2 regions of the Chryseobacterium mulctrae genome follow, and region 2 is predicted to be linked to the other one. Evidence: riboswitches for the same ligand, from Rfam matches in the RefSeq annotation. Region 2 holds a riboswitch; the other holds the start of a gene.

Region 1 (4,929 bases), 1.2 Mb from region 2:
GTTTACATTTTCAAGTTGGCTCAAATATTCAATAGAATATCCAATCATTTTATCTTTAAAGAACACTTCATTTCTGAGACTTGCCGGAGATTTATCATTATTCCCGACATGAATTCCTGCTGAATCAATTTTTTCAGCAAGCTCAAAATGATCATTAATAATAAGCGGAATATTGTATTTAACGGTAATCTCTTTTAATGCAAATGCTTTCCGAAGAAAATCTTCTGTTGAGGTATTTTTTTCACGCAATTGAATAATATCAACGCCTCCTAAAATCGATTTTTCTGCAACTTCAAGAAAATCTTTCCCTAAACAATCTTTCTCTGAAATCACCAAATACAGCTGATAAGGAAATGATGGTTTTAAGATCATTGTTTTACTATTTTTAAATGATTATAAAACTCATCTTCTGTAATATTGTATAGTTTATCAATGATATTGAGTTGTAAACTTCCCGGACCTGCACTTTGTTTAGATGAGATTTCTCCTGCGATGCCCAATAAACTCATTGCTGCAATAATAGCTTCTGTTTTGTTATCTATAACTCCGATAAAAGAACCAATTAATGCAGTTTCTGTACAACCTAATCCGGTAACTTTGGTCATCATCGGATGACCATTTTTTAAATGAATTTCTTGATTTTCACTAATAATGATATCAGTTTCTCCTGAAATACAGACTATTGATTTGTGGTTTTGAACCAATATTTTGGCAGCTTCTACAGCTTCGTTACTTTTTGCTGTACTGTCGACTCCTTTTGTAATGGTTTTACTGGCTTTTGAAAGAGCAATAATTTCAGAAGCATTTCCTCTGATAACGGTAGGATTTAAAGAAAGAATCTTGCTTAAAACAGAATCACGGTAAGATGTTGCTCCGGCTCCAACAGGATCTAATATCCAGGGTTTATTTAATTCATTGGCTTTTTTTGCAGCCAAAAGCATTGATTCTTCCCAATATTCATCGATTGTACCAATATTGACAACCAGTGAGTGCGAAATATTTACCATTTCTTCCACTTCAGATTTTGCATGAGCCATTATAGGTGATGCGCCAATTGCTAAAACCGCATTAGCAGTGCTGTTCATTACCACATAATTGGTGATACTGTGAACAAGGGGAGAAGTGTTACGTACTTGAAGGATATTTTTCCAAAGATTATTTTCCATTCTAATATTTTTATCAATAAAAGCTTTAGGATAAATCCGGAACAACAGTCATCATTTTAGAAGATGACGTATTGCTTTTCCCTACGTCGGTGTAAGCCGTATCAGGTTCAAAGGGACTCTCTCAATTCTTTTCAGAATACCCCTAAAGCGTACACAAAAGTATTGAAAAATATTTCTTTAACTGCAAAAGCGACAAAAGATTTTATGATGGTATTAAATTATCTAAAAGTTAGTAAAACAAGTATTAAATGAAAATTTTAGATTTTATAAACCTTGAATTTCTTTTTTTCAATAAAAACAAAACACCCTAAAACAAGATGCTTCAGAGTGCTTTTATTTATAATAATTGATAGAATATTAAGCTGTTAATTTTTCAATTTTAACAAGAACATCATCGATGTCAAATGGTTTAGAAATAAATTCATCGGCATCACAAGAATTGATTACATTTTCAGCTTTTGCATGAGCACTGATAATCATTACAGGAATTTTTGAGGTCGCCTCGTTTTCTTTTATTTGATTGCATAAATCGGTTCCTGAACCATCGGGTAATCTTACATCCAAAATAAAAACATCCGGAACAACCGATTGATCTCTATTGTTGAAGGCTTCAACGGTTGCAAATGAACGTACGTCATAATTTTCGAATGACAGGAGCAATTGTAATGCATCTCTGATGCCTGTCTCATCTTCTACGATAAAAATTGTTTTCATACCTCTTGCTTGGCAAAAACAAAGCCAATATTGAGATTGTGTGAAAATATTTCGAAACAAATTAGTATCAAATCTGCATGTATAAGCTTGAAAATCTTTTCTTTTTTGAAAAAATATAGCTTAAAAGTTGGCTTTAAATAAATTATTTGCCAGTATTTCTTTTTTAAGAGATTTGAGCAGGTAACAGCAGGATAGCAGAAATTTTCGATAAGTATACTTTTATAAAAATAAAAATATGAGAAATATCATGTCTTTCCAGATTTAACTTTTCTTACGTTTTAATTTACGAGAAAGTATAAAAGTAATAATTATTAATCACCAGTCACGAAATGAAGAAATCTATAATAACTCTTGGTATTTTACTAAGTACCACAAGTTTTATCTTCGCACAGGAAAAACAAACTACCAATAAGGCCACAGATAGTACAAAATCTAAAACAAAGGAGATAGAGGAAGTAGTCGTTATTGCTTATGGAACACAAAAAAAAGGAGAAGTTACCGGTTCTGTCGGAAAAGTGAATATCTCAAGTTTTAAAGATCGTCCTATTTCACGGGTTGATCAGGCATTAACCGGACAGATTGCGGGAGTTAAAACCCGTGCTACTTCAGGAAAACCGGGAGAACCATTGGAAATCAGAGTTCGTGGTTCGGCTTCGATATCGGCAAGTAATTCTCCTCTTTATGTAGTGGATGGAATGGTAGCGGATGATATGGCCAACATTTCTCCGGATGATGTGCAATCGATTGAAGTGTTAAAAGATGCCGCATCTACAGCAATGTACGGATCAAGAGGTTCTAACGGAATTGTGATTGTAACAACCAAAAAAGGAGTTTCTGGAAAGCCGTCATTCTCATTTTCTCAGTATTATGGGGTTCAGACTATTGAAAAAAAACTGGACATTATGAACAGTGCAGAATGGATTGATTATGCAACCGAATCTATTAATAAAAGATGGGTGGCTTTATCTCCAGGAAATTCAGCTTCTGATAGTTATGCAGTGAGAGCAAATTATTTTAATCTGGCAAATACTACCGATTATAATCTGGCAAATATTACTTATATGGTAGACCCAAGATGGGGAACCGATCAGGTTGCGAATATTGATTGGCAGGATGCTTTTTATCGTCCAGCCGCAATTCAGAATTATCAGTTATCGGTAAGAGGGGGAAGTCAGAATGTAAAATATGCGATTTCGGCTGCGTATTTTGATCAGGAAGGTATGGCGCTAAATACTGGTTTTAATAGATTCAATTTAAGTGCAGTTATTGATGTCAACATTTCTGATAAATGGAAAGCGGGAATTACTTTAAGACCAAGTTATTCTCAAAGTTATGGAGCTGCAGTAGACGGAAAAGACAATGAAGCGCATAAAATGCTATCTATGGTTCCTGTTGCAGAATTGTCAGCTGGTCTTTACACCAATTTCTGGAAAAACATAAGATACAGATGGGCGGGCTCTACAGTAAGCCCGATTGGAACTTTAGAAAATACAACTAATGATACCAATGAGTTCAGATTGTTGTCTACGATGTATATGTCTTACGATATTTTACCGGGTTTAAATTTTAAAATTTCGGGAGGTGCTACAAATAATTTTAATATCAATACGGGTTACATTCCAACTTTCAATTTGGTTACCAATATTCCGGGGCAGGTAAGTATTGCGAGCAGAAGAACGGTAAATTATAACCGATATTTAGGAGAGGCTTTATTAAACTATAAAAAGACTTTCGGAAGTCATAGTATCGCTGCTCTTGCCGGATATAGCGCAGAGAATTACAGAACGACTTCGCAATATAATCGTAACAAAGGTTTTGCGAATGATGATTTGAAAACATTTAATTTCACTCAGTCTGCATCGGTATTAAACTCAGAATATACAGCTTCGGAAAGGATGCTGCTCTCATTATTTGGCCGTGTAAATTATGACTACCAAAAAAAATATATGTTATTTGCAAGTATTCGTAGAGACGGCTCTTCCAGATTTGGATGGAATAATCTTTATGGAACTTTCGCAGCATTTGGTGGTGCATGGAAAATGGATGAAGAAGAATTTTTCAAAGATAAAACATGGTTAAGCAACTTAAAACTAAGATACAGTTGGGGAGAAAACGGAAACGATAACATTGGAGATTACCGAGCTTTTGGAACATTAGCTGGAGGAAATTATTCATTTGGTGGAGGCTTATCAAACGGTTTAATACCCAATACAATTCCCAATCCGAATTTAACCTGGGAAAAAACACAGTCTTCAGATTTTGGTTTTGAATTAGGTTTATTCAACAGAATTGATTTTACAGCAGATTATTACATCAAAAAAACCAATGATCTTCTTTTGCAGCAGCCAATTCCTTACACAACAGGCTACAATATTATGTGGAAGAATGTTGGTTCGGTTGAAAACAAAGGTTTGGAATTCGAACTAAGTACAAAAAACTTAACGGGAGCATTTAAATGGAATACTTCGGCGAATATTGCCTTCAATAATAATAAAGTTTTACAATTGGGAAGTGATAATGCACCTATTTATACAGGTTTTAGTAGCAGTACCAATATTATTAAAGTAGGGGAAGAGCTCAATTCATTTTATTTATATGAAGCGATTGGGGTACTTTCGACTTCAGATATTAATAATTCAGCAGTTGCCAAAACAACTGGAGCGATTGCAGGAGACGTTAAATACAGAGATTTTAATGGCGACGGTAAAATTGACGAAAATGACCGTCATATTGTCGGAAGTCCTACTCCTGATTATTATTGGGGCTTTACCAATACATTTTCTTACAAAGGTTTTGATCTTTCTGTATTTTTTCAGGGTCAGAAAGGAGGTTATAGCTATGCATTACTGGGACGAGCAATTGACCGTACCGGAATGGGAACTACAACTAACGTGATGGGGAACTGGGCAAATCGTTGGCGTTCTGATGCAGATCCGGGAGACGGAAAAACACCAAGATTAGATGGTACTACGGGAAGCCTTTTAGATACAAGATGGTTGTATGATGCGACTTACATTCAGCTGAAAAATGTGACATTAGGATATAATTT
Region 2 (4,929 bases):
TCAAAAACGTGATGAATATTATTTTCGTTAATTCCTCCCAAAGCAATTAGTTTAACATTAGAATTGTCTCGTTTTTTAATATCATTTAAAATCGTTGAATTTTCCCCATATCCTTTTTTAGAAATACTTGGAAAAACCGGACTGATAAATGCATATTCCCACTCTTTATTCAATTGATTAAAAGTTTCAATATCATGAACAGACGTTGATTTTTTTTTATCTGTAAAAGATTGATACAAGCCATTTTTTCTGTCAATTTCTCTGAAATGAAATCTTGAGATGTTAAAGTTCTCAGCCAAATCGTAATGACTATGCAAAACCAATTGAGAGTAAAATTTTGAATCTATCTTTTGAATAAAATCCTTCATTTCATTTTGACCAATAAAAGGCTTTCTGATATGAAGCAAATCCAAACCTTCTCGAAATAGTTGATTGATGATCTCAGTTTCATTTTGAACAAGTTCTTCGGGAGAAATTACAATGATCATATATAAATTTCTTTTCCTTTTTCGATGAATTCCTGAGATTTATCAAACATTCCTTTTTCTGCAGATTCACGGATCTCCTGTGTGATCTTCATTGAACAGAATTTTGGTCCACACATTGAGCAGAAGTGCGCAATTTTTGCTCCGTCCGCAGGAAGTGTTTCATCATGATAAGATCTTGCCGTATCCGGATCAAGAGAAAGATTGAACTGATCTTCCCATCTGAATTCAAATCTTGCTTTACTCAACGCATTGTCTCTGTATTGCGAACCGGGATGACCTTTCGCCAGATCTGCAGCATGAGCAGCCAATTTATAGGTGATCACCCCAACTTTTACATCTTCTTTATTGGGGAGTCCCAAATGCTCTTTCGGAGTCACATAACACAACATCGCGCAACCGAACCAACCGATCATTGCTGCACCAATTCCTGAAGTGATGTGATCGTACCCCGGCGCAATATCCGTCGTTAAAGGACCTAATGTGTAAAACGGAGCTTCGTCACAAACTTCCAATTGCTTATCCATATTTTCTTTGATCATGTGCATCGGAACATGACCGGGACCTTCAATCATTACCTGAACATTGTGTTTCCAGGCAATTTTTGTTAGTTCACCTAAAGTTTCCAATTCAGCAAATTGCGCTTCATCATTGGCATCTGCAATTGAACCCGGGCGAAGACCGTCACCTAAAGAAAAGGCAACGTCATATTTTTTCATGATCTCGCAGATCTCCTCGAAATGAGTGTACAAAAAGTTTTCTTTATGATGAAACAAACACCATTTTGCCATGATAGAACCTCCTCTGGAAACAATTCCCGTCACCCGTTTTGCCGTTAAATGAATATATCTTAATAAAACTCCAGCGTGAATCGTGAAGTACGAAACTCCCTGTTCTGCCTGTTCAATCAAAGTATCTTTAAAAATTTCCCAAGTGAGATCTTCCGCAACACCTTTTACTTTTTCCAAAGCCTGATAAATTGGAACTGTGCCAATCGGAACCGGACTGTTTCTGATGATCCATTCTCTGGTTTCGTGGATGTTTTTTCCGGTTGACAGATCCATAATTGTATCTGCTCCCCATCTGCAAGCCCAAACTGCTTTTTCTACTTCTTCTTCAATACTCGATGAAACAGCACTATTTCCAATGTTCGCATTAATTTTAACCAAAAAATTTCGTCCGATGATCATCGGTTCGCTTTCCGGGTGATTGATATTGTTGGGAATAATTGCTCTTCCTGCTGCAATTTCGTCTCTTACAAACTCAGGAGTAATTTTGCTTTTCGGAGTTCTTGCCCCAAAATTATTTCCCTGATGTTGAAAAGCCATGTCTTTTGAAACAGAATCCAGTTGCTCGATTCTTTGATTTTCTCTGATGGCAATATATTCCATTTCGGGAGTGATAATGCCCTGTTTTGCGTAGTATAATTGAGTAACTTCCTGTCCTTCTTTTGCTACTTTCGGTTTGTGATTGTAAGAAAAACGCAACTCATCCAGTTTTGAATTGGCAAGACGTTTTTTCCCGTATTCTGAGGTAATTCCGTCTAAAACTTCGACATCATTTCTATGCAAAATCCATTGTTCACGAATTCTTGGAAGTCCTTTTTCGATATTAATTTCAGAATTTTCATCGGTGTAAGGTCCTGAAGTATCATACACTGTAACAGGTGGATTATGTTCTAATGTTCCGTTGGTAAGTTTTGTCGGACTTAGCTGTATTTCGCGCATCGCTACATTGATTGGATGAATTTTCCCTTCAACATAGATTTTTTTTGAGTTTGGAAACGGCGAACGTGTGATTTTATGAGCCATAAAAATATTTTTTTTAACCGCCTTGAGTAGCAGTGATAATTAAAATTGAATCTTGGTTGTTGAGAATGGTTTCCGCCCAGAATGCCTGCGGAATAATGCGATTGTTGAGCGCTACGGCAATCCCTTTTTTCTTTTCAGGTAATTCCATAGCGATAAGTGCTTCCAGCGTTTTGGGAAGTACATCAAAATTTCTTAGTGTGTGATTGATCGTGAGCTCCATTCCTAAATTTTTAAATACACTTTAGGAATGCCCATCATTGTACAATAGAATGTACAGCAAAGTCATCTCACTTTTTCCTACGCTAGTATGATCTAGAAATCAGGTTCAAAGGGTAAAGTCTCAGCCTGTTTTGTCAACAGACACCCCTAAAGTTGGGAGCGAAGTTAGACATTTTTTTAAAATGGGCAAAATTTTTTGAAGGAGAGGGAAGTTGGGGGAGGGAAGATGGAAGTTTTAAATGTTTGAAAATATTGTTTTTTTTATCTCGCTGATCTTGGAGATCACGCAGATGTCTTTTTATTTTATACTGGAAAGATTCGAGTTGAAATTCTTATAAGATGACAATCTTTATATTTGGTTTTCAAATATTTAAATAAATGACTTCCCATCTAGCCCCGATCGCAACGGCATCCTTTTGGGTTGCGGGGGAGCGAAGCGGAGCCGTAACCCAAAAGATATAGTGGAAAGCGGGAAAAAGCTCCTAAAAAGTAGAAAAGTAAATCTGAATTCTAGATTTGAAGAAAATAAAAATGGAAACCAGATTATCTCTAATTTCCATTTTATAACTTATTTCTAAATTAATATTATTCTTCGCAAGCTCTCCAAATCGCGTCATTCTGCGGAACAGGGGCAACGATTGTTACCTCCTCTTTTGTAACAGGATGTATAAACTGAAGTTTTCTGGCGTGAAGATTAATTCCTCCATCCGGATTTGAACGAGGCGCACCATATTTTAAATCACCTTTAATCGGAACTCCGGTTTTTGATAACTGTGCTCTGATTTGATGATGTCTTCCGGTTTCCAGATCAATTTCCAAAAGAAGATAATTATCCAGAGTTTTAATAATATTGTAGGTAAGAATTGCTTCTTTTGCCCCTTCGGTAACTTTCGTAAAAACGATCGCTTTATTATTTTTTTCGTTTTTCTGAAGATAATGAACCAATCTTTGGCTTTGCGGAATCATTTCTTTAGCTACAACCGCCCAATACGTTTTCTTAATTTCTCGGTTTTTAACCATTTGAGTCAATCTTGAAAGCGCTTTTGAGGTTTTAGCATAAATAACCAAACCAGAAGTTGGCCGATCGATACGATGTACCAAACCCAAAAAAACATTTCCGGGTTTATTATCTCTTTTTTTGATGAAATCTTTAATGGAATCGAGTAAAGGTTCGTCACCGGTTTTATCGCCCTGAACGAGTTGCCCTACTTTTTTATTGATAACTAAAAGGTGATTATCCTCAAAAACGATCTGTTCTTCCATACTACCTTAACGATTCTGTGATCTGCTCACAAAAGAAATAACCACTCCACCTAAAAGACCAATCGTTTTTATAACGTTAAGACTTGAATCCATTGGTAAAAATGCTCCGATGATACACAAACCTGCCGCAGCGTACATTGGGTACATAAACTTAGTATGCATCAACATTCTTCCCTGAACGATAAAACTGATTCCAATTAAAATATAAAATAATCTTGCTGAAAGAAGATAATTAATATTATCCGGGAAAATTCTAAACCAACCTGCAGCTAAACAAATGATTGCTAAAATTGATAAAATCCCCTGTGTTGCCTGTAAATTACTTTTCATTAATAGCTTTCATTTTGGTTAGGGAAATCAGCACTTTTCACGTCTTTCACGTATTGAGAAACTGCTCCCGTAATTTCTGTATATAAATCTAGGTATCTTCTTAAAAATTTTGGAGAGAAACCTTTGTTCATTCCCACCATATCATGATATACCAAAACCTGTCCGTCACAATGAGGCCCGGCTCCAATTCCGATTGTTGGAATCGAAATACTTTCCGTCACTCTTTTAGCCAAATCTGCAGGAATTTTTTCAAGAACAACCCCAAAACATCCTAATTCTTCAAGCAATTTTGCATCGTTGATTAATTTTTCAGCTTCAGCTTCTTCTTTAGCCCTCACTTTATAGGTTCCAAACTGATAAATAGACTGTGGTGTTAATCCCAAATGTCCCATAATAGGAATTCCGGCATTGATGATCTTTTTAATTGATTTTGAAATTTCTTTTCCACCCTCAATTTTAATCGCATGAGCACCCCCTTCTTTCATCATTCTAACTGCAGATTCAAGTGCGATATCAGGATTACTTTGGTAAGTTCCGAAAGGAAGATCTGCAATTACCAATGCTCTTTCTACCCCTCTCACCACACTTTGAGTGTGATAAATCATCTGATCTAATGTAATAGGAAGTGTTGTTTCAAAACCCGCCATTACATTCGCCGCAGAATCTCCGATAAGAATGGTATCAACACCACCGACGTCAACCATTTTTGCCGTTGTAAAATCGTAAGCGGTAAGCATTGTTATTTTCTCCTTGTCGAATTTCATTTTTCGCAAGGTTTCTGTAGTAACTCTTTTAATTTCGGAATGAACAGACATAATGTA

The links. Region 2 has a riboswitch for thiamine pyrophosphate ahead of thiS (sulfur carrier protein ThiS). Riboswitches for the same ligand answer to the same signal wherever they lie in the genome.
Region 1: another riboswitch for thiamine pyrophosphate. It lies ahead of thiM (hydroxyethylthiazole kinase); the one in region 2 lies ahead of thiS (sulfur carrier protein ThiS).

Annotation. Positions count from the first base shown of each region.
Region 1 covers NZ_VAJL01000001.1:3,753,972-3,758,900, forward strand. Annotated here, with positions in the region: gene thiE (thiamine phosphate synthase) at 1-372, opposite strand, end outside; gene thiM (hydroxyethylthiazole kinase) at 369-1,166, opposite strand; TPP riboswitch at 1,228-1,320, opposite strand; gene FDY99_RS17470 (response regulator) at 1,524-1,880, opposite strand; gene FDY99_RS17475 (SusC/RagA family TonB-linked outer membrane protein) at 2,210-4,929, shown strand, end outside.
Region 2 covers NZ_VAJL01000001.1:2,558,658-2,563,586, reverse strand. Annotated here, with positions in the region: gene FDY99_RS11745 (thiamine phosphate synthase) at 1-488, opposite strand, end outside; gene thiC (phosphomethylpyrimidine synthase ThiC) at 485-2,296, opposite strand; gene thiS (sulfur carrier protein ThiS) at 2,310-2,516, opposite strand; TPP riboswitch at 2,574-2,674, opposite strand; gene FDY99_RS11730 (RluA family pseudouridine synthase) at 3,101-3,778, opposite strand; gene FDY99_RS11725 (hypothetical protein) at 3,785-4,108, opposite strand; gene panB (3-methyl-2-oxobutanoate hydroxymethyltransferase) at 4,108-4,923, opposite strand.